One region of the Brevibacillus sp. YAE8 genome, then DNA from elsewhere that is predicted to be linked to it. Evidence: riboswitches for the same ligand, from Rfam matches in the RefSeq annotation. Region 1 holds a riboswitch; each other region holds the start of a gene.
The links. Region 1 has a riboswitch for cobalamin ahead of AC27IT_RS11045 (ABC transporter substrate-binding protein). Riboswitches for the same ligand answer to the same signal wherever they lie in the genome.
Positions count from the first base shown of each region.

Region 2: linked by a shared signal. The riboswitch ahead of AC27IT_RS25605 (ABC transporter substrate-binding protein) and the one ahead of AC27IT_RS11045 (ABC transporter substrate-binding protein) in region 1 are both predicted to bind cobalamin.
Region 3: linked by a shared signal. The riboswitch ahead of metE (5-methyltetrahydropteroyltriglutamate--homocysteine S-methyltransferase) and the one ahead of AC27IT_RS11045 (ABC transporter substrate-binding protein) in region 1 are both predicted to bind cobalamin.

Region 1 covers NZ_BAAIYG010000005.1:289,980-297,171, reverse strand. The annotation lists gene AC27IT_RS11085 (PepSY domain-containing protein) at 1-481, shown strand, start outside; gene AC27IT_RS11080 (PepSY domain-containing protein) at 573-1,139, shown strand; gene AC27IT_RS11075 (manganese-dependent inorganic pyrophosphatase) at 1,330-2,262, shown strand; gene AC27IT_RS11070 (hypothetical protein) at 2,421-2,591, opposite strand; gene AC27IT_RS11065 (MerR family transcriptional regulator) at 2,712-3,470, shown strand; gene AC27IT_RS11060 (cupin domain-containing protein) at 3,699-4,001, shown strand; gene AC27IT_RS11055 (YbaK/EbsC family protein) at 4,043-4,528, shown strand; gene AC27IT_RS11050 (MBL fold metallo-hydrolase) at 4,606-5,553, shown strand; cobalamin riboswitch at 5,689-5,837, shown strand; gene AC27IT_RS11045 (ABC transporter substrate-binding protein) at 5,988-6,965, shown strand; gene AC27IT_RS11040 (FecCD family ABC transporter permease) at 6,968-7,192, shown strand, end outside.
Region 2 covers NZ_BAAIYG010000038.1:9,564-16,755, reverse strand. The annotation lists gene AC27IT_RS25615 (alpha/beta fold hydrolase) at 1-133, opposite strand, end outside; gene AC27IT_RS25610 (winged helix-turn-helix transcriptional regulator) at 242-625, shown strand; cobalamin riboswitch at 817-1,014, shown strand; gene AC27IT_RS25605 (ABC transporter substrate-binding protein) at 1,162-2,322, shown strand; gene AC27IT_RS25600 (FecCD family ABC transporter permease) at 2,327-3,403, shown strand; gene AC27IT_RS25595 (heme ABC transporter ATP-binding protein) at 3,422-4,189, shown strand; gene AC27IT_RS25590 (class I SAM-dependent methyltransferase) at 4,206-5,066, shown strand; gene AC27IT_RS25585 (suppressor of fused domain protein) at 5,111-6,211, opposite strand; gene AC27IT_RS25580 (DUF4272 domain-containing protein) at 6,358-7,192, shown strand, end outside.
Region 3 covers NZ_BAAIYG010000001.1:371,458-378,649, reverse strand. The annotation lists gene brnQ (branched-chain amino acid transport system II carrier protein) at 1-1,215, shown strand, start outside; cobalamin riboswitch at 1,364-1,563, shown strand; gene metE (5-methyltetrahydropteroyltriglutamate--homocysteine S-methyltransferase) at 1,708-3,993, shown strand; gene AC27IT_RS01155 (acyl-CoA thioesterase) at 4,018-4,512, shown strand; gene AC27IT_RS01150 (SgcJ/EcaC family oxidoreductase) at 4,657-5,121, opposite strand; gene AC27IT_RS01145 (MurR/RpiR family transcriptional regulator) at 5,435-6,334, shown strand; gene AC27IT_RS01140 (CapA family protein) at 6,374-7,192, shown strand, end outside.

The DNA of each region.
Region 1 (7,192 bases):
CACGAGCGAAGAAATCACGAAGTCGCTGGAAGCCAGATACGGCAAGGCGAAGACAGCTTTTGAGCTGACGACAGAGGACGGCAGGGAGGTCTACGCGGGGACAGTGGAAAATCAAACCGGAACGTATCGCGTGCAAGCGGATGCGCTCACCGGACAAGTCACCCACATTACGCTGCTGTCGGCAAAGCCCAAGCCGCAGCCTGCTTCCGCAGAAACAGCGCCGCAGACAGCGGAGGAAGGCGGCAGCCGCCCGGCTTCGCCAGCGCCAACTAGCGAGATTGCCAAAAGCGGCATTTCCCTCGACCGGGCGCGAGAAATCGCTTTGCAACAAGTAGCCGGGACGTTTGACGGCATCGAGGTGGAGCAGAAGGATGGGATGGCCGTCTACGAGGTAGAGGTCGTCACCGCCGAAAACCGGGAAGTGAAGGTCGCCGTCGACCCGCTCACCGGACAAGTGCTGTCGATCATGTGGGAGGACTAAAGGCTTTCTCATCAAATTTTAATCTTTCTCTCGCTTTCTGCTCATCTGCCTCTTGTACGATGAGGTCAGTAGAAAAAAAGGAGAGAGAAACATGAAGAGAAACGTCATTATGATAGCAGCAGGTGCAATCGTCGTGGGGAGCCTTGGCGCGTCAGCCATGGCGAAGACATACCAGCACAATCCTCAGCCGAACCAGCAGCCGACCAGCTTCAACTATTTGCACGTGGATGACGACGTTCCGTTCGGTTGGGAAAAGCAAATCCGCATCACGTCTGAGCAGGCGCAAAAACTGGCCCTGGGCGTCCAGCCTGGCGTCATCAAGGAATGGAAGCTGGACCGCGCGGGAAAAACGCTTGTGTACAAGGCGGAGATTTTCCACAACTACCGTGAGATCGACGTCTACGTCGACGCGGTAACGGGCGAGGTTTGGCGCGAGAACGATCCGGTGCGCAAGCAGAAAACGGTGAAGATCACTGTGGAGGAAGCGAAAAAAATCGCGTTGTCCAAAGTAAACGGAAGCATCAAAAAAATCAAGCTGGACGAAGACGACGGCTACTACATCTACGAGGTAGAGGTCCGCACAGGCAACAGACAGGAAGCCGAGATGGACATATCGGCTACGACTGGCGAGATTTTGAGCATGGAGTGGGACGACTAAGTTGTAACGCGCGAGCACAGTCCGCAGCAAACCGCAAACCGGCCTTTGTCCAGACGACAAGGCCGGTTTTTTCATTTTCTGGCAATTCCGTATTCCCATTCATCAGCGTAGAACCTATAATGTTACTTGGGATTACCCGCTAGATTGTGGTATAATTTTGACGCCAATATACGACTAAGGAGTATGGATGATGGAAAAAAAGCTAATCTTCGGTCATAAAAATCCAGATACGGATTCCATTTGCTCGGCGCTCGTCTACGCTGATCTGAAAACGAAGCTCGGCGCAAACGTAGAGCCAGTTCGCCTCGGTGTCATCAGCAGCGAGACGGCGTTCGTCCTGAACTACTTCCATGTAAAAGAGCCTCGCCTCGTGGAAACCGTGGCGAACGAAGTCAACGAAGTAATCCTCGTGGACCACAACGAGCGTCAACAGAGCGCAAACGACATCGAGCAGGTGCAAGTAGTCGAGGTAATTGACCATCATCGCATCGCGAACTTCGAGACAAGCAATCCGCTGTACTTCCGCGCGGAGCCTGTCGGCTGCACCACGACCATCTTGAAAAAAATGTACAAAGAAAACGGCGTGGAGATTCCAAAAGACATCGCGGGTCTGATGCTGTCCGCGATCATTTCCGACACGCTGCTGCTGAAATCCCCGACCTGCACAGAGCAAGACGTAGCCGCTGCCCATGAACTGGCGGAAATCGCAGGTGTGGACCTGCAAGCGTACGGACTGGAAATGCTCAAGGCAGGCGCAGATTTGAGCGACAAAACTATCGCCCAACTGCTCTCCCTCGATGCCAAAGAATTTCAAATGGGCAACGCGAAAGTGGAAATCGCCCAAGTCAACGCAGTAGACGTCAATGACGTGCTAGCTCGCCAAGGCGAACTGGAAGCGGCTATTTCCGCCATCATCGCGGACAAAGGTCTAGACCTGTTCGTGTTCGTCGTAACCGACATCCTGAACAACGACTCTGTGGCGCTGGCGCTCGGTACGGCTACACAAGCGGTAGAAAAGGCGTACAACGTCACGCTGGTTGACAACAAAGCCGTTCTCAAAGGAGTCGTTTCCCGCAAGAAGCAGATCGTGCCTGTATTGACAGATACATTCCAGGCTCTCTAAAAATACGCTACCGAAATACCAAAAAACACAAAGGCTGCCCGCGAAAATGTGGGCAGCCTTTTTCCTATCAAATAAAAACGGATCAGATTCTCATCCAGGATAAGGGCAACCAAGGCTGCGCCAAGTCATCGGCACAGCCTTTGGTTTTCTCATGGCGCTCAAAACGGATTGTGGTTGTGATGACTCAGATGGTTCATCGTCTGCTGCGCATAGGCGTCATCGTCGTAATGCCGGATTGCGTGTTTGTCTCTTGCCCGCAGGCTGATCGAGCCTGTCAAAAAGTAGGCGGCGCCGAGAACAGCCAAAATAACAACGAGGGTATAGAGCATTAGAAAGTCCCCCTTTTTCCAGTGGCTTACCAATAGGTTAACATATTTTTCCTGACAGAACTACGGTTGACTTTGACGGTGCGTAAATGTGTACGATGAATTTGTCAGGAGGGATGGAAGATGGAATATACGGTGCAAAAGCTGGGTCTCCTGGCGGGCGTCAGCACCCGGACGCTCCGATACTACGATGAGATTGGCCTTCTCAAGCCGGCGAGAATCAATTCATCCGGGTATCGCATTTACGGGCAGGCAGAAGTGGATCGCTTGCAGCAAATCTTGTTCTACCGCGAGTTGGGTGTGAGCTTGGAGGAGATCAAGGAAATTGTCAGCTCGCCGACCTTCGACGCCGTCCAGGCACTGCGGGAGCACCGCGCGAAGCTGCTGGACAAACGGGCGCAGCTCGATCGGCTGATCGCCAATGTCGATCTAACCTTAGCGCAAAGAGAGGGGACGAAAACGATGACGGACAAACAAAAATTCGAAGGCTTCAAGCAGCAACTGATTGATGACAATGAGAAGCAGTACGGGCAAGAAATTCGCGCCAAATACGGCGACGAGCAGGTGGACCGTTCCAACCGGAAACTCAAGGAAATGACCGAGGAAGAGTACAACCGGCTTGAGCAGTTGAACGCAGAGTTGCACAAGACGCTGGAAGAGGCGTTTGCCACGGGAGATCCGGGCAGTGAGCTTGCGCAGAAAGCGGCCGACCTGCATCGCCAGTGGCTGACGTTTTACTGGGACAGTTACAGCAAGGAAGCGCACGCCGGGGTGGCGCAAATGTATGTGGACGACCCGCGCTTCACCGCCTACTACGATAAAACCCAGCCGGGACTGGCGGCGTTTCTCCGCGATGCTGTCGTGATTTATACGCAAGCGTAGACAGCCGATAGCGTCGAGAAAAACAAACCGCGCACCGCCCTGAATCAGATCGGAAAGCTTCGATCCGGTTGGGGCGGTGTTTTTTCATGCCTGTTTCATGCCAAGCTGGCCTGGCTCACGCCCCTTGGCTGGAACCGGAATTTTTTCGCTGACGAAAACTTTTGGCCCAAGGGAGTGAGCCAATCCGTCCATCGAGGTCGAGTTTTTTCGCGCTGAACGCGTGTTACCGTGAACAGACAGCGGGCGGGCAGCAGGGAGCCGCCCAACCGCTTTTCTTTTCTGTTTGTTGCGTTATATAATCTGTTCGAGCTGGACCCGGGCGCGAGCTATCTCTCCATGCCGCACAATGACGGTGTTTACGAGTATATAAGCGTCAGCGCCGGACGGTTTGCCTTGAAAATCAAGGAAGAGACGTTTCGCCTCGGCGAAGGGGACGCGATTCGCTTCACGGGCAGCGTCCCCCACGCGTACAGCAATGACGGCGAACAGCAAGCGGTCATCCAGGTCGTGATGTACTACGAAGAGAGATGAGTGGCAATGCTACTCAAGGGAGCGAAAGGAGAATGAGGCAGATGCAACCAGTAAAAGAAAGCGCGCAAAAGGTACAGGCGAAGCTGAAAGAACTCGGGTACGCCAATCAAGTCGTCGAATTGCCGGACAGCACCCGGACGGCGGCGGAAGCGGCGGCCGCGATCGGCTGTGAGGTAGCGCAAATCGCGAAATCAATCATTTTTCGGCTGCCCTCGTCAGACAAGCCGTTGCTCGTGGTCGCCAGTGGCGAAAACCGGGTCGACGAGAAGCAACTGGCAAAGCTGGTCGGAGAAAAGCCGGGCAAAGCCGATGCGGATTTTGTCCGGGAAAAAACGGGCTTTGTGATCGGCGGCGTGGCCCCTGTCGGGCATCGCGAGCCAATCGAGACGTGGATTGACGAAGACTTGTTCCGCTATGAAGTCATTTGGGCGGCGGCAGGGCATCCGAAAGCGGTGTTTCGACTGACTCCCGAGCAACTGGTGCAAATGACGAACGGACAGGTCGCCTGTATCGCTTCGTGCCGCTAGCGGCAAAGGGGTCTATCGCCTCGTTGTAGAATAGATGATAAAGTGGAAATATTCCTAAAACAACGAGGAGGGTATACATGAAAGCTACAGAACCGATTTTCCTGGGGCATCGCATCCATCTGATCGACGGGTTTGATATGGGCTGGGCGCAGCGGACGGGAACGTACGTCATCGCCGAGGACGAGCTGACCCTGGTCGAGACAGGGCCGAGTCCTTCTGTCCCGTACATACGGGAAGGGCTGCGCAGGCTCGGATTTTCCCCGGAGCAAGTGAAGTACATCATCGTGACGCACATTCACCTCGATCACGCGGGGGGAGCGGGACTTTTTTTGCGCGAGTGCCCGCAGGCAAAAATCGTGGTGCATCCAAAAGGAGCGCGCCATCTGGTGGACCCGAGCCGGTTGATCGCGGGCGCCAGAGCGGTGTATCACGACGATTTTGACCGCCTGTTCGACCCGATTGTCGCCGTTCCCGAAGAGCGGATCATCGTGCGCGCCGACCAGGAGACGCTGCAAATTGGCGCCAACTGTGTCCTGGAATTTTGGGACACGCCGGGACATGCCAACCATCATTTCAGCATTTACGACCCGGTCAGCCGCGGCATGTTCACGGGAGATACAGCGGGTGTCTTCTATCCGCAGCTTCAACGGGACGGGATTCACTTCGTCCTGCCGTCCACCTCGCCGAACCAGTTTGACCCGCAGGCGATGCTGCGCTCCGTGGAACGCTTTGAACAGCGCGGGCTTGCGCGAATCTATTTCGGGCATTTCGGCATGACTGACGATGTTGCCGACGTCTATCGGCAGGTGCGCGAGTGGCTTCCTGTCTTTGTCGCGGAAGGGGAGGCGGTCGTAGCCGCCGGACTCGGCGATGGCGAACTGGCGGAGCGGCTGTTCGGGCGTGTACTGGCGCATCTGCAATCGTTCGGGATCGGCGACGGGCATGAGGTGCTGGACGTGCTGCGGCTCGATTTGCAAGTATGTGCGATGGGAATTGTCGACTATTTGCAAAAGCGCAGGAAATAGCGGGAGACGCCAGACAGCGGGTACGAGACGGGCAGCATGGGCTTACGTAGCCGTGGCAGCAGCGAAAAAGCATTCTTTTTTTGGCAAAGGAATGCTATCATGATGGATGAGTCTTAGCAGTTGTAGGCCATTGCAATTGAATACGCGCAAACAGGTGCCTTGGTCCTTGCCAAAGGACGAGGTGAAAAGGGAAGCCGGTGCAAGTCCGGCGCGGTCCCGCCACTGTAAAGCGGCTGTCGCAATAGCTGCCAAGCCAGGAGACCTGCCTGTTTGCCTGATGTGCCTGCGCCTTCGCGGAAAGGTTCGGCCCGTTCAGGACGTTTTTTTGCGTGAGCATGGATGAGCCTGACATGTCGACCCTTTGGTTCCGGTTGGAAGCGAAGGGTTTTTGTTTGCTAAGAATCAACCAGTCGCACAGAAAGGAAGTCATACATATGAAACGCGCATGGAAACTGCTCAGCCCGCTGGTGCTTGCTGCAAGTCTCGTCGGCTGCGGCGGCAACACCCAGACGGCACCTGCTCCGCAGGCAGAAGCACCGCAGACAGCACCACAGGACGCGGCTGCCAAGCAGACCGTCTACCCGCTTACCGTCACAGACGCGACCGGAAAAGAAGTGACCGTGGCAAAAGAGCCGCAACGAATCGTCTCGACTTCCCCGGCAGAGACGGAAATCTTGTTCGCGCTCGGCTTGAACGAGCGGATTGTCGGTGTCTCCGACTTCGACGACTATCCGGCAGAAGCGAGCACGAAGCCAAAAGTGGGCGGAGTCGTCAAGCCGAGCGAAGAAGCGATTCTCGCCCAGTCGCCCGATCTGGTCATCGGCGGAATTTCGATGGAAAAGCCGGTTGCCGACAAGCTGAAATCGCTCGGCATGCCAGTGTACGTCACGCATCCGAAAAAAGTGGATGACATCCTGAACAACATTTTGACGATGGGGGTTATCACCAACCGACAGGAGCAGGCGGAAAAAGTCGTCGCCGCGATGAAGCAGGATATCGCCCGCGTACAGGAAGCCGTCAAAGCGGTGAAGCCGGAAGACAAGAAAAAAGTGTACCTGGAGTTTGCGCCAGGCTGGACCGTGGGCAAAGGGGAGTTCCTCGACGAGTTGGTGACGCTGGCAGGCGGGACGAACATTGCGGCCGACACAGAGGGCTGGAACCCGATCAGCGAGGAAAAGATTTTGAAAAGCGATCCCGACGTCATTTTGTACGCCAAAGGCATTACGGATGACAAGACGGGCACGAAGCTGGAAGAGATCATCGCAAAGCGCAACGGCTGGGATACGATGAAGGCGATCCGCGAGAAGCAAGTGTTCGGAATGGACCAAAACCTGCTGGCGCGCCCAGGCCCGCGCATTACACAAGGTTTGATCGAGGTAGCTAAAGCGATTTATCCTGACCTGGTGAAATAAAAATGAAAAAGCAATGGCTTATATGGGGAGGAGCGAGCAGCCTTGTGCTGCTCGTATCCGTGGTGGTCAGCATTTCGATGGGGGCGGCGTCGCTCCCTCTTTCGCAAGTATGGCTCATCCTCTTGCACCAGCTTCCCGGCATGTCGGAGTGGATTCCGGCGACATGGCCGGAGTCGTCCGAGCAGATCGTGATGAAAGTGCGTTTTCCGCGCGTCGTACTGGCCATT
Region 2 (7,192 bases), on a different contig from region 1:
CCAGAGTGTTTCTAAGATTGCCCCACGTGCCTTCGTAACTGCCTCCTGTGCCGTGAATCAATAGCACGGCAGGCCCGTTTCCTTCCACGGCATAGGCGACGTTTGCGGGACCGACTTGAACGTATTTTTCCATGGGCTCCTCCTCGAAATCGTGTTTTACAAAAGTGATCTTACCGAATGCACTATAAAAAAGTAAGTACGCACTTTTTCGTTGAATACTTACCAAAAGGGAAGTGAAACGATGGGGAACCAGCAGGTGATGTATCAAATAAACGGCAAGCAGTTTCAGTGTCCGATTGAGTTGTCGGTGTCCATTCTTGCCGGAAGGTGGAAAACGACGATCATTTGCCAGCTTTTGAAAGGGAAAAAACGGTACGGCGAGCTGAAGAAAGGCATCATCGGCGTGAATCACAAAATGCTCGCGGAACAGTTGCGGGAGCTGGAGGAGGCGGGGATTGTACGGCGCCATGTGTACCCGGTCGTTCCGCCAAAGGTGGAGTACGAACTGACAGAGCGGGGAGAAGCCCTGCGCCCTGCTATTGAATACTTGATTGCATGGGGAGAACAGTTTGGCACACCTGTGCCTGTGGCGGATGAAGACGATCCGCCTGCCCGTAGCTGCTGAGAGCAAGGAACGTTTGGGGCCGAACCGGACAGCGAATGCCGCGTGGCCCTATAGCCAGGAACAGGAGTAAGCCGTCCAGTTTGTGCGGCCTTGCCTCGCCTCGCTCCCAGTAGGAGCAGTGCAGAGTAGCCGATTTGTTTGAACAGTTGTCCCTGCCTTATGAAAATAATGGTATAATCAGCCGTGAATACATGAATAGCATGCAGCTAGGTGCCTTTGCGAGAGCAAGGGGTAACAGGGAATCGGGTGAAAATCCCGAGCGGTCCCGCCACTGTAAACGGGGAGTTCTCTTTCCTACATGTCACTCGGAGTAAAGCATGTCTGCCGGGGAAGACGAAAGAGCGCGATGAGCCGAAAGCCAGGAGACCTACCTAGTTTGCCACACCCGTAACCTTCGCGGAAAAGGAGAGGTGTAGGAAGAAGATGCGACAGCCTGAGTCTAGGCTAACTATGTCGACTGACAGCTTCTACACGTCTGCCTCGTCCGTTGGGACGGGGCTTTTCTATTCGATCAAAAGAAAAAAGGAGTGGAAATGATGCTGCAAAAGACAGGAAGAGGGGCCAAAGTATGGCTGGCAGGTCTGCTGGCTGTGTTGCTGGTGGCGACAGGATGCTCGGCTGCGCCAACTGCCCAACAGGCGGAGCAAACGGGGCAAGCAGGGCAATCTGCGCAAGCGCCTGCAGACGAGCTTACCTTCCAAGACTCTGCCGGGACCACGATCACGTTGAAGCTGCCAGTAGAGCGCGTGATCGTCCTCAACCGCAATACGGCAGAAGCGATCAAGCTCTTGGGAGCGGAACAGTACGTGCTGGCTACAGGCGACACGACGGTCAAAAACAACCCGTACCTCGGCTTTGACGGCAAGCCGGATGTGGGGGAAACCAAACAGATCAATCTGGAGCAGGTTATCAGCCTGAAGCCGCAGGTCGTCTTTGCGTACACGAACCGTCCGGACAAAACGCTGGAAGAAAAGCTGGAGCCAGCCGGAATCAAAGTCGTGCGGATCAACAACTACTTGCCAGAGCAGATGGACGAGGAACTGAAGCTGCTCGGTAAAATTTTTGACAAATCGGACAAGGCTGACGAATTTCTCGCCTGGAAGCATTCGATTGAAAAGCTGTTGGCCGACCGTGTGGCAGGCATCAAGGAGGAAGACAAAAAGCAGGTGCTCGCCCTGTCAGCCGGATTTCTCCATACAAACGGAGGCTACCGGGTTTTCCCCAGCCAGTCCATCGAAGGGAAGCCCGGCGTAGGGGAAGGCTACGCGACCATTTTGGCTGGCGGAAAAGACGCCGCCGATCTGCAGTGGGACCCGGCGGAAGCTTCGACGACGATCATGGTCGACGAAGAATACGTGCTCAAGCGCAATCCGGAGGTCATTACGCTGCACGGCACGTGGCTGGGCGGTTACAACGTGCAGGATAGGAAGCCGTTTGAAGACGCGCTGCGTCATATCATGAGCACGACTTCTGTTTCGCGCCTCAAGGCGGGGCAGACGAAAGACATTTACTTTTTCTACACCAACTTTGTCGGCTCGGACAAGCGGTATATCGGCAATCTCCAGTTGGCCAAATATTTGTATCCGGATAAATTCCAGGATATCGAGCCGGAGCAGTATGCGAAGGAGTATTTTGAAAAATGGTTAGGCGTGCCGTACCAAGGCATTTGGCACTATTCGTTCAAGGATGTTCAGTAGCCGTATGCAGCCAGTGGACCAGCTTGTAGAACGGCCGATCCATGCGATCTATCAAGGCAGCGTCAAAAGCAAGCTGGGGATGCTCGCAACCCTCTTGCTCCTGCTGGCGCTATCCACCCTGTATGCGATCAGTCAGGGAGCGGTAAAAGTGCCGCTGCCTGAGCTGCTGGCGATTTTGGCCGGGCAGCCTGCCGATGAAATGACGGCCTACATCGTGTTCGAAATCCGGCTGCCGCGCATGGTCATGGCGATCATCACGGGGATTTCGCTGGCGTGTGCCGGAGCGATCATGCAGGCGATTTTGCGCAATCCGCTGGCAGACCCGTTTACGCTCGGCGTATCGAGCGGAGCCGCTTTTGGAGCCGCATTGGCCATCGTGGCCGGGACGAGTGTGTTTGGCATCAATCTCGTCTCGACCGGGCAGTGGATGATCGCACTGAACGCGTTTGTGTTCGGCTGTCTCGCTGTGTGCGCGGTCTACGGCATCGCCAAGCTGAAAAACAGCTCGACGACGGTGCTGCTTTTGGCAGGGGTGGCGATAGGGCATTTGTTTTCGGCGGGGGTATCCGGTCTGAAGTATTTTTCCAACAACGAAGCGCTGAAAGACTTGGTCGTCTGGCTGATGGGCGGATTTTGGGGAGCGAAGTGGCAGGTGCTGCATATTTTGCTGCCGCTGGTTATGATCGCGCTCGTCATTTTGCTCAAATACGCCTGGGATTTGAATACGCTTGGCGCGGGAGAAGATGTTGCCCGTACCTTGGGCGTCAACGTCAAACAGGTGCGCTGGGTGTGCCTGCTGGTCGTCACCCTGATGGCTTCCGTCACGATTGCTTTTACGGGGATTATCGGGTTCATCGGGCTGGTGGCGCCGCATATCAGCAGAATTATCATCGGGACGGACTACCGCTTTTTGCTGCCGTGCTCCTGCCTGTTGGGCGCACTGCTGCTGCTCTTGTCAGATACGGCGGCGCGCCTGCTCCTGTCTCCGATCGAGATTCCGGTGGGAATTGTCACAGCGCTGTTCGGCGCTCCGTTTTTTGTTTATTTGCTGCTGAAAAAGCGCAAGTACTACTGGGCGTAGGGGGGCGATCGCGTGTTCATGCAGGTGAAGGACTTGGCGGTCCGGTACGGAGCAAAGACGATTTTGAAACAAATCCAGATGAGCCTGGCAAAAGGCGAGGTCGCAAGCATCATCGGGCCAAACGGTGCCGGGAAAACGACCTTGCTCAAAAGCCTGGCCTCGATCATCCCGGCAGAACGAGGGCGGATATGGATAGATGGCAAAGATGTCCGCTCGTACTCGGCCAACGAGTTGGCGAAAAAGCTCGGCTATGTGCCGCAGCAGGCTGCTTTTGGCTATCCGCTTACGGTGCTGGAAACCGTGCTGTTGGGCAGAAAGCCGTACATCCAGTGGAACGTGACGGCGTCCGACCTGCACATTGCAGGCGAGATCATGGAGCAACTGCAAATCGCGGGAATGGCGCAGCGATATACAGACGAGCTGAGCGGGGGCGAACGGCAAAAGGTGCTGATTGCTCGCGCGCTGGCCCAGCGGCCGGAAGTGTTGCTGCTGGACGAGCCGACATCCGCCCTCGACATTCGTCACCAGTTGGAGGTGCTGGAGCTGGTTCGCCAGCTTGCCCGTCAGCAGCAGGTGCTCGTCGTGCTGATTTTGCACGATCTCGAACTGGCCGCGCGGTACTCAGATCGGGTGTTTTTGCTGCAACAAGGAGAAATTTTTGCTTCCGGCAGGCCGGAGGAAGTGTTTACGCCTGCGCATATGGAGCAGGTGTACGGGGTAAAAGTCGAGATTGGGCAAGGGAGCTGCGGGCTGAAGCTGACGACCATGCTGCCGGAGAAACGGTAAGCGGAGGGGGGAGACGATGTACTACGGAGTAAAGCTGATGATGAATGCGAAAAGCGCGTGGTTGGAAGGGATGAAAAACTGGGAAGGCCGCTTGCCGGAGCGCATGATCGACGACCAGCTTGAGGAAAGCTTTTGGGATCAGTTTTTGCAGCGAAAAAGAGCGGAGGTGGCAACCGACGGCTACGTGCAGGAGCTTGGCCGGGAGCTGCTGTCGTTCATCGAGGAAGGCGACGAGGTGCTGGAGATCGGGCCGGGCTGGGGAAACTACACGTTTGCGGCCGCGGGCAAAGCGGGAGCGCTCACCTGCGTAGACAGCTCGGCCAGCGTGCTGGGCTATCTGGAGCGGGAAGCGCGGGCGAAAGGCTTGTCCAACATGAGCTTCGTCCATGCCAAGTGGGAAGAGTACGAGCCGCCAGCCAGGCATGATGTCGTGTTTGGCGTCAACTGCTACTATCGGATGCAGGCGATCGATCAGGCGATGGCGAACATGAACAATGCGGCGAAGCGCTGGGCCGTCATCGGGATGACCAGCGGCCCGGAAAAACCGCACTACTGGGAGATTTACGAGAAGCTGGGGTACAAAATCAGATTTTCGCGCAGAGACTACATCCATCTGACCAACCTGCTCTACGAACTGGGCATTGATGTGAACTGCAAAATTGTCCCGCTGCAAAAAACGTATGTGTATGAGACGATGGAGCAATTCGTCAGCCAAAACCTCAGCGCGATTATGGAGACGGACTATGACCGCGCGAAAGCCGAGGCGATATTGCGCAATCATTTGTCATGGGTAGACGGCAAGCCGGCGTATGTGCATCATTTCAAGGCAGCCTTGCTGTACTGGAGGCCGGAGAGAACGATCAGCCTGACGCGCTAACAGGAAACAACCCTGTCTGTTTCTTTGGCAGACAGGGTTGCTTTTTAGTTTTCGCTTGAATTAATCCATTTTTCATTTCGGTTGAAAATCCACTCGTCTGTCGTTCCCGCTGCCAGGCGGATCAACGCCTCTGTTCCATTCGCCTCAGCAAATTGCCGCTCCTGCTGGGTGAGCGGAATCATCCAGAGCAAGTTGACAGGATCGCCGTACACGTCGGCAAAAGGAATGGCCGGAGCGTGTTCCGGCTGGGCGAGCAGCATCGCGGTGAAGCGGCTGTCGATCTGGCTGATCTCCTGGCACGGAATCGTGTGCCCTTGGGCGAGGAAGGTCAGGTACGACCAGGGAAGCGACGTTTGCCCGCTGATGTAGGAGAGAAGCTGCTGTTCATTTTCAGCCAGCCATTTCGTTTCGCAGGCAAAAGCCAGCTCAAAGCGGCGCAGCCGCTCCGGTGATTCGGTGTACTGCTCGACTTTTGGCTGCGGCACAATGGATACGCCCAATGTGACCGCGTACGTGACCTCGCCCTTTTCGATCGTCACCAACGCTTTCGGGGGCCAGTGCCCGCCGTCGATGCCGTAATAATTTTTGACCGGGCCGAGGGCGGATGTGATCGCATCCAGGTATTGGTGTTGCAGTTCCGGCCAAGGATGCTCATCCCAGCTTGCCCAAAATTGCCGGGCAGACTCGATGCGCGCAAACAAAGCGTTCGTGTCTGGCGTTCCCAGCGGAAAACAGAGGGGAGATTCCGCAATGCAGTCGCGCGCATACGCCGGGTAGCTTGCGCCGTCAGGGCCTTGCCCCGCCCAGCCGGGAATGACGGCAAGCACCTCGTCCTCGTAGAGCAGTGCGGCGGCATCCCCCTCCGCGAACCAGATGATCGACAGTTTGTCCGGGTCGAGCTTTTCCGCCCCAGACGGATGCGCACAGCAGTCGCGCGGCAGCATGGGCGCATGGCCGTCTTCCATCGCGGAAAAATCTAGCGACTCGGGGGCTGGCCCGTAGTTTCGCACCCAGCAGGAGCGGATGTTGGCGTATTCCTGTCCGGGAAAATCCCACAAATAAAAGTAGACGCCGGATTCGTCTTCTTCGACAAAGGCTTGAATCTCGCAAAGGGGAGAAAATTGTTCCAATAGGATGTTTTTCATCAGGTCACCTTCCAGCGGAAAAATGGTTGATCGCAAAAATAGGTAGATGTAAACTTGCAGGAACAGGGGTAGAATACCATAATTGACTATTGGTGGCAAAAAAATTGCGGCAAGAAAAAATATACGCACGAAAGCGGGGAGCAATGATGAACCAGTGTACGCTGTACGTTTCCATAGCCGATCCTCAAAAAATCGTGGAAGCTATTGTAGCGGCGTTTCGCGATAGAGAGGTGCAATTTTCCGGGGATGGGCAAAGTGTGACGGTTACCGACAAAAAATGGTTTAGCAAAAGCACACTGACGTTCAACTTCATGCGCGAGGACGCAGATCCGGAGCGTTTTCTCCAGATGAAGCAAGGGATGTACGGCTTCTTTGCCAGAATCGACACCCCGCATGAAAAGGTCAAGGAAAAGCTGCTCATCCAGATTACCGCGCTGAACGTGGCGGTAGGCATCGTCGCCAGCAAGGAAATGGACGAGGAAACGCTCACCTTGATCCTGGCCGTGGCTGAAGAAGTGTCAGGCCTTGTTTTTCTCCCGACAGGCGACATGCTGGACAAGCAGGGCAGGCTGATTTTGAATACAGAGGGCGACTCCGAGGTGGACGATTTTCTCGTGACGGTCAGCTCGGATTTCCTCGATCGGCACGTGCAGCCGTCCCAGTCTGGCGAAGAGCGAAAAGCGCGGAGCATCCGGCTTTTGCAGGAGCGAGGAATCCCGTACATTGCGCACCTGCCTGCGATCGTGGGGGACGAGAATGCCGTCATCCGAAGCAAGGAGGAAATCGTGCAGCGGGCGATTGCGCTGTGCCTGATTGCCGTCTACGCGGCCGGAATCGCGGAGAATGGGCAGATCGCGGAAGAGCGCGAGTTCATCGAAGGCATCATCGACCAGTATGGGGCCGCTTCGTTCTTTACAGAAAAAGAACGGCAACTGCTCGATGACCCGAACCCGAGCCAGACCGACATGATCCAGATGGCGT
Region 3 (7,192 bases), on a different contig from region 1:
GGTTTTCTCGTGACAGGGGTTGGCTTGCCACTTTTGGCAATTACAGCGTTGGTGTATTCAGGTAAAGACGATTTGCGTTCGCTCGCAAGCCGTGTGCACCCGCTGTTCGGTCTTGTTTTCACGATTTTGCTCTATTTGGCGATCGGGCCGTTTTTTGCGATTCCGCGCTCCGGGAATGTTTCGTTTGAGATCGGGATCAAGCCGTTCTTGTCCGAGCAGGCCGGGCCTTTTCCGTTGATTGTGTTTACCGTCTTGTTCTTCACGCTCGCTTGCCTGTTGTCGCTCAATCCTGGAAAAATTATCAATGTAGTCGGAAAAGTCTTGACACCGATGAAGCTGACGTTTATCGGCATCATCGTCCTGACGGCGATCGTGTATCCGATTGGCGAGCTGCAAGCGCCAGTGGGCGATTACCAGTCCAAGGCGTTTTTCAAAGGATTCCAGGACGGCTATTTGACGCTGGACGCGCTCGGGGCGTTTGTATTCGGCATCATCATCGTCAATGCGATCAAGGAAAAAGGGGTTACGTCGAAAAAGCAAATTTTGCTGACGTGCGCCAAAGCAACGCTGATTGCGGGTGCGCTCCTGGCGTTTTTCTACTCGGTGCTTGCCTACATGGGCGCTTCCAGCGTGGAAAAGCTCGGCCATTTGGAAAACGGGGCGCAAATTTTGGCCAAAGTGTCGAATTATTACTTCGGTTCTTACGGCGGCCTGCTGCTCGGCCTGATGATTACTGCGGCGTGCCTGACGACCAGCGTCGGATTGATTACGGCGTGCTCGTCGTTTTTCCACGCTATGTTTCCGCGCATTTCGTATAAAAAGTTTGCCGTCATTTTGGCTGTGTTCAGCACGCTCGTCGCCAATATCGGGTTGACTGCGCTCATCAAGGTGTCTGTTCCGATTTTGACGACGATGTACCCAATCGCCATCTCGCTGATCTTTTTGACGTTTTTGCATCAAAGGTTTGGCGGTCGGCCAGAGGTGTATCAAGGCAGCTTGTTCGGTACGTTTCTCGTTAGCCTGTTTGACGGGCTGAATGCTGCCGGGGTCGAGCTTGCGGCGATCAACGACGTCTTTTCCCGCTACTTGCCGATGTACACGATCGGCCTGGGCTGGCTGCTGCCTGCATTGATCGGGGGCGTTGGCGGCTACCTCGTTTATTTGATGCGCAAACCATCGCTGCGCGCGCGTGAGCTTCGCCTGACCAAGCAATAGGACAGGCATTATGAGGAAGCAGCCTGAACGTTGACATCAGTTTGCAAAGTGGAAATAGTTTAGCATGACAAAAACTGGTTTACGTGTTACTGTATGAAGAAAGGTGTGTCCCGCCCATTTTTGGGGCACATGCACTCATACCGACAATTTCATATGAGTGGAGACAGGTTCCTTGGCGATGAATATCGGCGCAAGGATGAAAAGGGAAGTCGGTGAGAATCCGACACGGTCCCGCCACTGTATGAGGGGAGTTTGCACAACTTTTGGCCACTGGTCGAGCTGACTGGGAAGGCGTTGTGCAGATCATGATCCTCAAGTCAGGAGACCTGCCTGTTTCGACAACACTGCTTAACCTACGGGAGATAGGGAGGTGTTAGGATGCTGTGATCTCAGTGTTTATTTGGCATTTCTAACGTTCTTTCTGATCGTTGGAGATGCCTTTTTTATTGGGCGAAATCGAAAAAATGATCGCAAAGGATGGAGAGGAAGCAAATGAAAAGCAGCAACTTGGGATACCCGCGGATCGGCAAAGATCGCGAGTGGAAAAAGGCACTGGAAGCTTTTTGGGCGGGGAAACTCGACGAGACGACATTCCTTGCGCAAATGGAGCAAATTCGCAAGCAGCACCTGGTCAAACAACAAAAAAAGGGGATCGACTGGATTCCGGTCAACGACTTTACGTTCTACGACCACATGCTCGACATGGCGGTCATGTTCGGCCTGATTCCGAAGCGGTTCGCGTATGCGGGCGGTCCGGTGCCGCTGGCTACGTATTTTGCGATGGCGCGCGGCAACAAAGACGCGGTCGCCAGCGAAATGACCAAGTGGTTCAACACGAACTACCACTATATCGTCCCCGAGTTCGGCGAGCGCACGCCTGTCTTGACGGAAAACAGGCCGCTACAAGCGTACCTGGAGGCGAGAGATCAGCTAGGGATCGCCGGCAAGCCTGTCATCGTCGGGCCGTACACGTTTGTCAAGCTGTCCAAAGGGTATGCCAAAGACGAATTTGAACGCGTCGTCGATCAGATCGTGCCGCTGTACGTGGACGTCCTTCGCGAGCTGGAACTGCACGGCGTCGAGTGGGTGCAGATCGACGAGCCTGCGTTTGTCCTCGATCTTACCGGGCAAGACAAAACACTCATTCGTCGCGTGTACGAGCAGTTCAGCCAGGCGCTGCCGCACCTGAAGCTGATGGTGCAGACGTACTTTGAAGCAGTGGACTGGTACGAGGAGCTGATTGAACTGCCTGTCCACGGCTTGGGCCTTGATTTTGTTCACGGGAAAACAGCAAACCTGGCGAACTTGACGACGCACGGTTTCCCGCAAGACAAAGTGCTCGGCGCCGGGGTCATCGACGGACGCAACATTTGGCGCTCGGCCCTGGAGGAAAAGTGGGAGTTGGTCAAAACGTTGTGCACCGTAGTAGCCCCAGAACGGGTATGGGTTCAGCCGTCGAGCAGCCTGCTGCACGTTCCGGTTACCGTCGAAGACGAAACCGATTTGCCGGAAGAAGTGCGCGTCGCATTGGCGTTTGCCGATGAGAAATTGGCTGAAGTGCGCTTATTAGTCCAAGGTTTCCAATATGGAAAGTATGTTATTTCGAAGGAAATCGCCCAGAACGAGAAAGACTTGCAGCGCTTGGCCCAATTTCCGGCACGGAACCGCCAGGAAGTGCAGGAGGCGAGAAAAGCGCTGGCGTCGACAGCGGCGAAGCGGGCAGTGCCGTTCCACGAGCGTCGCGAGATTCAGCAGGCGACGTGGAAGCTTCCGCTGCTGCCAACGACGACGATCGGCAGCTTCCCGCAGACGACAGAAGTTCGCCAGGCCAGACAGCAGTTCAAAAAAGGAAACTGGAGCGTCGAACAGTACGATGCGTTCATTCAGGAGCAAATCCGCGAGTGGATCGCCATTCAGGAACAGATCGGCCTGGATGTGCTGGTGCACGGCGAGTTCGAGCGGACAGACATGGTGGAATATTTCGGCGAAAAGCTCGACGGCTTCGTTTTCACGAAAAACGGCTGGGTGCAGTCGTACGGCTCCCGTTGCGTCAAACCGCCGGTCATTTACGGCGACGTGCAGTTCGTCTCCCCGATGACGGTCAAGGAGAGCGTATATGCCAAGTCGTTGACGGATAAACCAGTGAAAGGGATGCTGACAGGTCCTGCCACGATTTTGAACTGGTCGTTCGTGCGCGACGACGTCTCCCGTCAGGAAGTGTGCGAGCAGATCGCGCTGGCGCTGCGCAAAGAGGTGGAGGCGCTGGAAGCGGCGGGCATTCGCATGATTCAGGTGGATGAGCCGGCATTGCTTGAAGGCTTGCCGCTCAAGCAGGCAGACAGAGCCGCGTATCTGGACTGGGCAGTCAAGTCGTTCCGGGTCGCTACCTCGACAGTCGAGCCTGGCACGCAAATTCATACGCACATGTGCTATTGCGAATTCCACGATTTCATCGACGTCATCAGCGAGCTGGATGCCGATGTGATCTCGATCGAAACTTCCCGCAGCCACGGCGAGCTCGTCTCGGTGTTCGAGACGTGCACGTACGACAAAGGGATCGGCCTCGGTGTCTACGACATCCACAGCCCGCGCGTTCCGGCTGTGGCCGAGATCGAGGAAATGGTGTCCCGCGGCGTGCAAGTCCTGCCGCCAGGGCAATTCTGGATCAACCCGGATTGCGGGCTGAAGACGCGGGGCAGAGAGGAGACAATCGCGTCTCTGAAAAACATGGTAGCGGCGACACACGCAGTACGAAACCGCCTGGCACAAAAAGCATAAGCATGAGCGAGAGGAGCAGCACAGATGGCAACAGAAGCCCAGATCGCAACAGAAGCACGGCCTGTCGGGCAGTCGAGAACTTTTTTGACAGACCTCGTCTTCCCGCCGGATACGAACCATCACAATACGATCTTCGGCGGCAAAGTAATGGCGTACGTCGACAAGATCGCCTGCATCGCGGCGATGCGCCATTGCCGCAAGCCGGTAGTCACCGCGTCCAGCGATTCGTTCGATTTCCTCGCGCCGATCAAGACAGGGGAAGCGATCAACCTGGAAGCGTACGTCACCTGGACGCACAACACGTCGATGGAAGTGTTCGTGAAGGTGGAGTCGGAAAATCTGTTGACAGGCGAAAAACGCATGACCGCGAGAGCGTACTTGACGATGATCGCCCTCGACGAGCAAGGCAAGCCGACGCTGGTGCCCGCCGTCATCCCGGAAACCGAGGAGGAGCGCCTCCAGCACGAAAAGGCGAAGCATCGCTACGCGCTGAGGAAGCAGCGGAAGGCGGAGTTGTAGTCACCGTTGCAAGAAACAGCATACAGCAACAAAAGCAATGCCAAAAGCCCTCACCGACAGGTTGAGGGCTTTTGCTGTGAGCGGCACGCAGGCACTAAGGGATCAAGGGCAAACACACAATGCGGCACGGGGAAAGCCGCAACGTCAAAACAACTGTTGCCGCACCAACGGCCGCAGCTCCTCTGTAAACTGCTCGACCAGCTCGGGCCGTCCGTGAAACTGTGCAGGCGTATTTTGAAACAGTACGGCTTCCCACTGCTCGCCCTGCTTTTTCGCTACGAGCGTCTGGTGCGCATGGAGCGCTGGATCAAGCTCGTCTTTTCCGGGAGGGATCATGCCGACCATGGCGCGAACCATCCCCACTTCCTCGCTGAGCAGGCATGCGGACTTGATTTTGTACACAAAGGGGGGAGTCAGATGGTGGGAAAAAACGTCGTGCAGGTGCGTAAAAATGGCGGCTCGTCCGATCAGATGGCTGCCGTCAAAGCCGATAAGCTCGCCGTCTGCCGCGAACGGAGCGGACATGCCGGATGCACTGTGTTCGTTCCAGCCGCGAATGACTTGCCGGTAGAGGGTGCGAATCGCATCTTCGTGTGTGGCTGTGCCCATCCTGGCGTACCTCCTTGGGTGGCTGTTTGAACCATAGTGTATCATACGAACCCGAAACGATGTCAAAGGCTTGTGAGCACGCACCGAACGCTACTTTCAGGATCGCGCCGCGCGTGTGCATGGTCTGCTGTGGCTGCCGTGCGCTTCGCTGCGAGTGTGTTTCCATCCGGATGGAGTTCCGGTCGTACAGCGATGGCAGGCAGCAAACTGAAGGATAAACTACATTTTTCAATATGTATTGAAGTGAATTAATGCAAAAGATATACTATTCTCAAAACTTGCACCAAACGAAACGCAAAGGAGTCTTTTCGGTATGGATCAGGATCAGCACCAGCACGTAAAAGAACGCATTCGCAAGCAATACGGCCATTTGACCGCCAGCCAAAAGATCATTTCCAAAATCGCCCTCGAAAAGCCGAGCCTGCTAGCTATCCATACGGCCAAAAAAATCGCGGAGCTGACGAATACGAGTGAGGCGACCGTCATTCGTTTTTGCTACGCGCTGGGCTATTCCGGCTACACAGAGTTGCAGGAGGAGATCAAAAAGTCGCTGTTGATCGGCGACCAGAGAAAGGGGCCGATCCAGAAATACCGCGACACCGAAGCTGCGCTCACCCGCGACAATTACGCGCACCAGGTCATAGAAACCGACATCGCCTACCTCCAGCAAAGCTTGCAGCAGATCGACTACGGCTTGCTGCATCAGGCTGTGCAAAGCATTATGGCGGCGCACCGGATCGTCGTCGTAGGGTTTCGCTGGTGCCACATCCCGGCGAAGTGGCTGTTTTCCGCCTTGAACGCGATCAAGGGCAACACCCACCTGTACACGGGCGCGGTCGACAACGCCGACTACTTTTTGACCGAACGCGAGCAGGAGTGGCTCGTCATTGCGCTTTCTTTTCCGCGCCATCCGAGCGAGACGGTCGCCATGGTGCATTCCGCCAAGGCATTGGGGGCAAAAGTGCTCGCGATTACCGAGGGCGAGCTGTCGCCGATCAGCCAGGCTGCCGATCTGCTGCTGAAAATCACGACGCCGCAGCCTGTTGCGACCAGCGGCATGCCTACGCTGTTTTCGGTGCTGAATGTCCTCGTCAAAGGGGTGATGGTCCACGATGCTGCGCGTGTGCAACAACGGCTGCAGCACTACGATGAGATCAGCTCGAAGCTCTACTCCTTCGTCGGAGAAGAGGAAGAAGACTTTTCGATCTATTAAAATCCAACGATTATCAAAAAAGTAAGGGAGGATGCAGCCATGTCTTTGCCCGTTTGGTTCGCCGCTACAGGCGACAGCTTTCTCACACGCGACTTGCCTTATCGCGATCACGCTTTTCAGGAAGTAGCCCGTTTGCTGCATCGTGCCGATGTGCGCATCGCCAATCTGGAGTCGACCGTGCACGACAACGAAGGCTATCCGAGCGCGCAAAGCGGCGGCACCTGGGCGATGTCGCCGCCAGCTTCGTTGCAGGTATTGAAGGACTATGGCTTTAACATGATCGGCTGGGCGAACAATCACACGCTCGACTATTTGTACGGCGGGCTGGAAGCGACGGAGCGCCACCTGAATGAATACGGCTTCGTCCATGCCGGCGCTGGCAAAAATCTCGCGGAGGCGTCCGCTCCCCGCTATCTCGAATGCGAGTCGGCGAGAGTGGCCTTGATCGCGGCGACATCGACGTTCCATCCGTGGTGGGCGGCGGGCGAACAGCGTCCAGACAGCATCGGCCGCCCCGGAATCAATCCGCTGCGCTACGTCATGACGCATTATTTGCAGCCGGAAAAGCTCGCCAGGCTGCAAGAGATTGCCGCTGTGACAGACATCAACGCCTTCAACAAGCTATTGATCGAGGAAGGCTTCATGAACGATCCGGGCAAAGACGTTTTTTTGTTCGGAAACGCCCGCTTTATGGCGGGAGAAGAGGAGGGGACGACGACTCAGCCGCATCCGCGCGATCTGGCCCGGATCGTGCAGCGGATCGGGGAGGCGAAGCGGCGCGCCGACTACGTCGTGGTCAGCATTCACGCGCATGAGATGAAAGGCGATGCCAAAGAGGTGCCCGCAGACTTTTTGCCT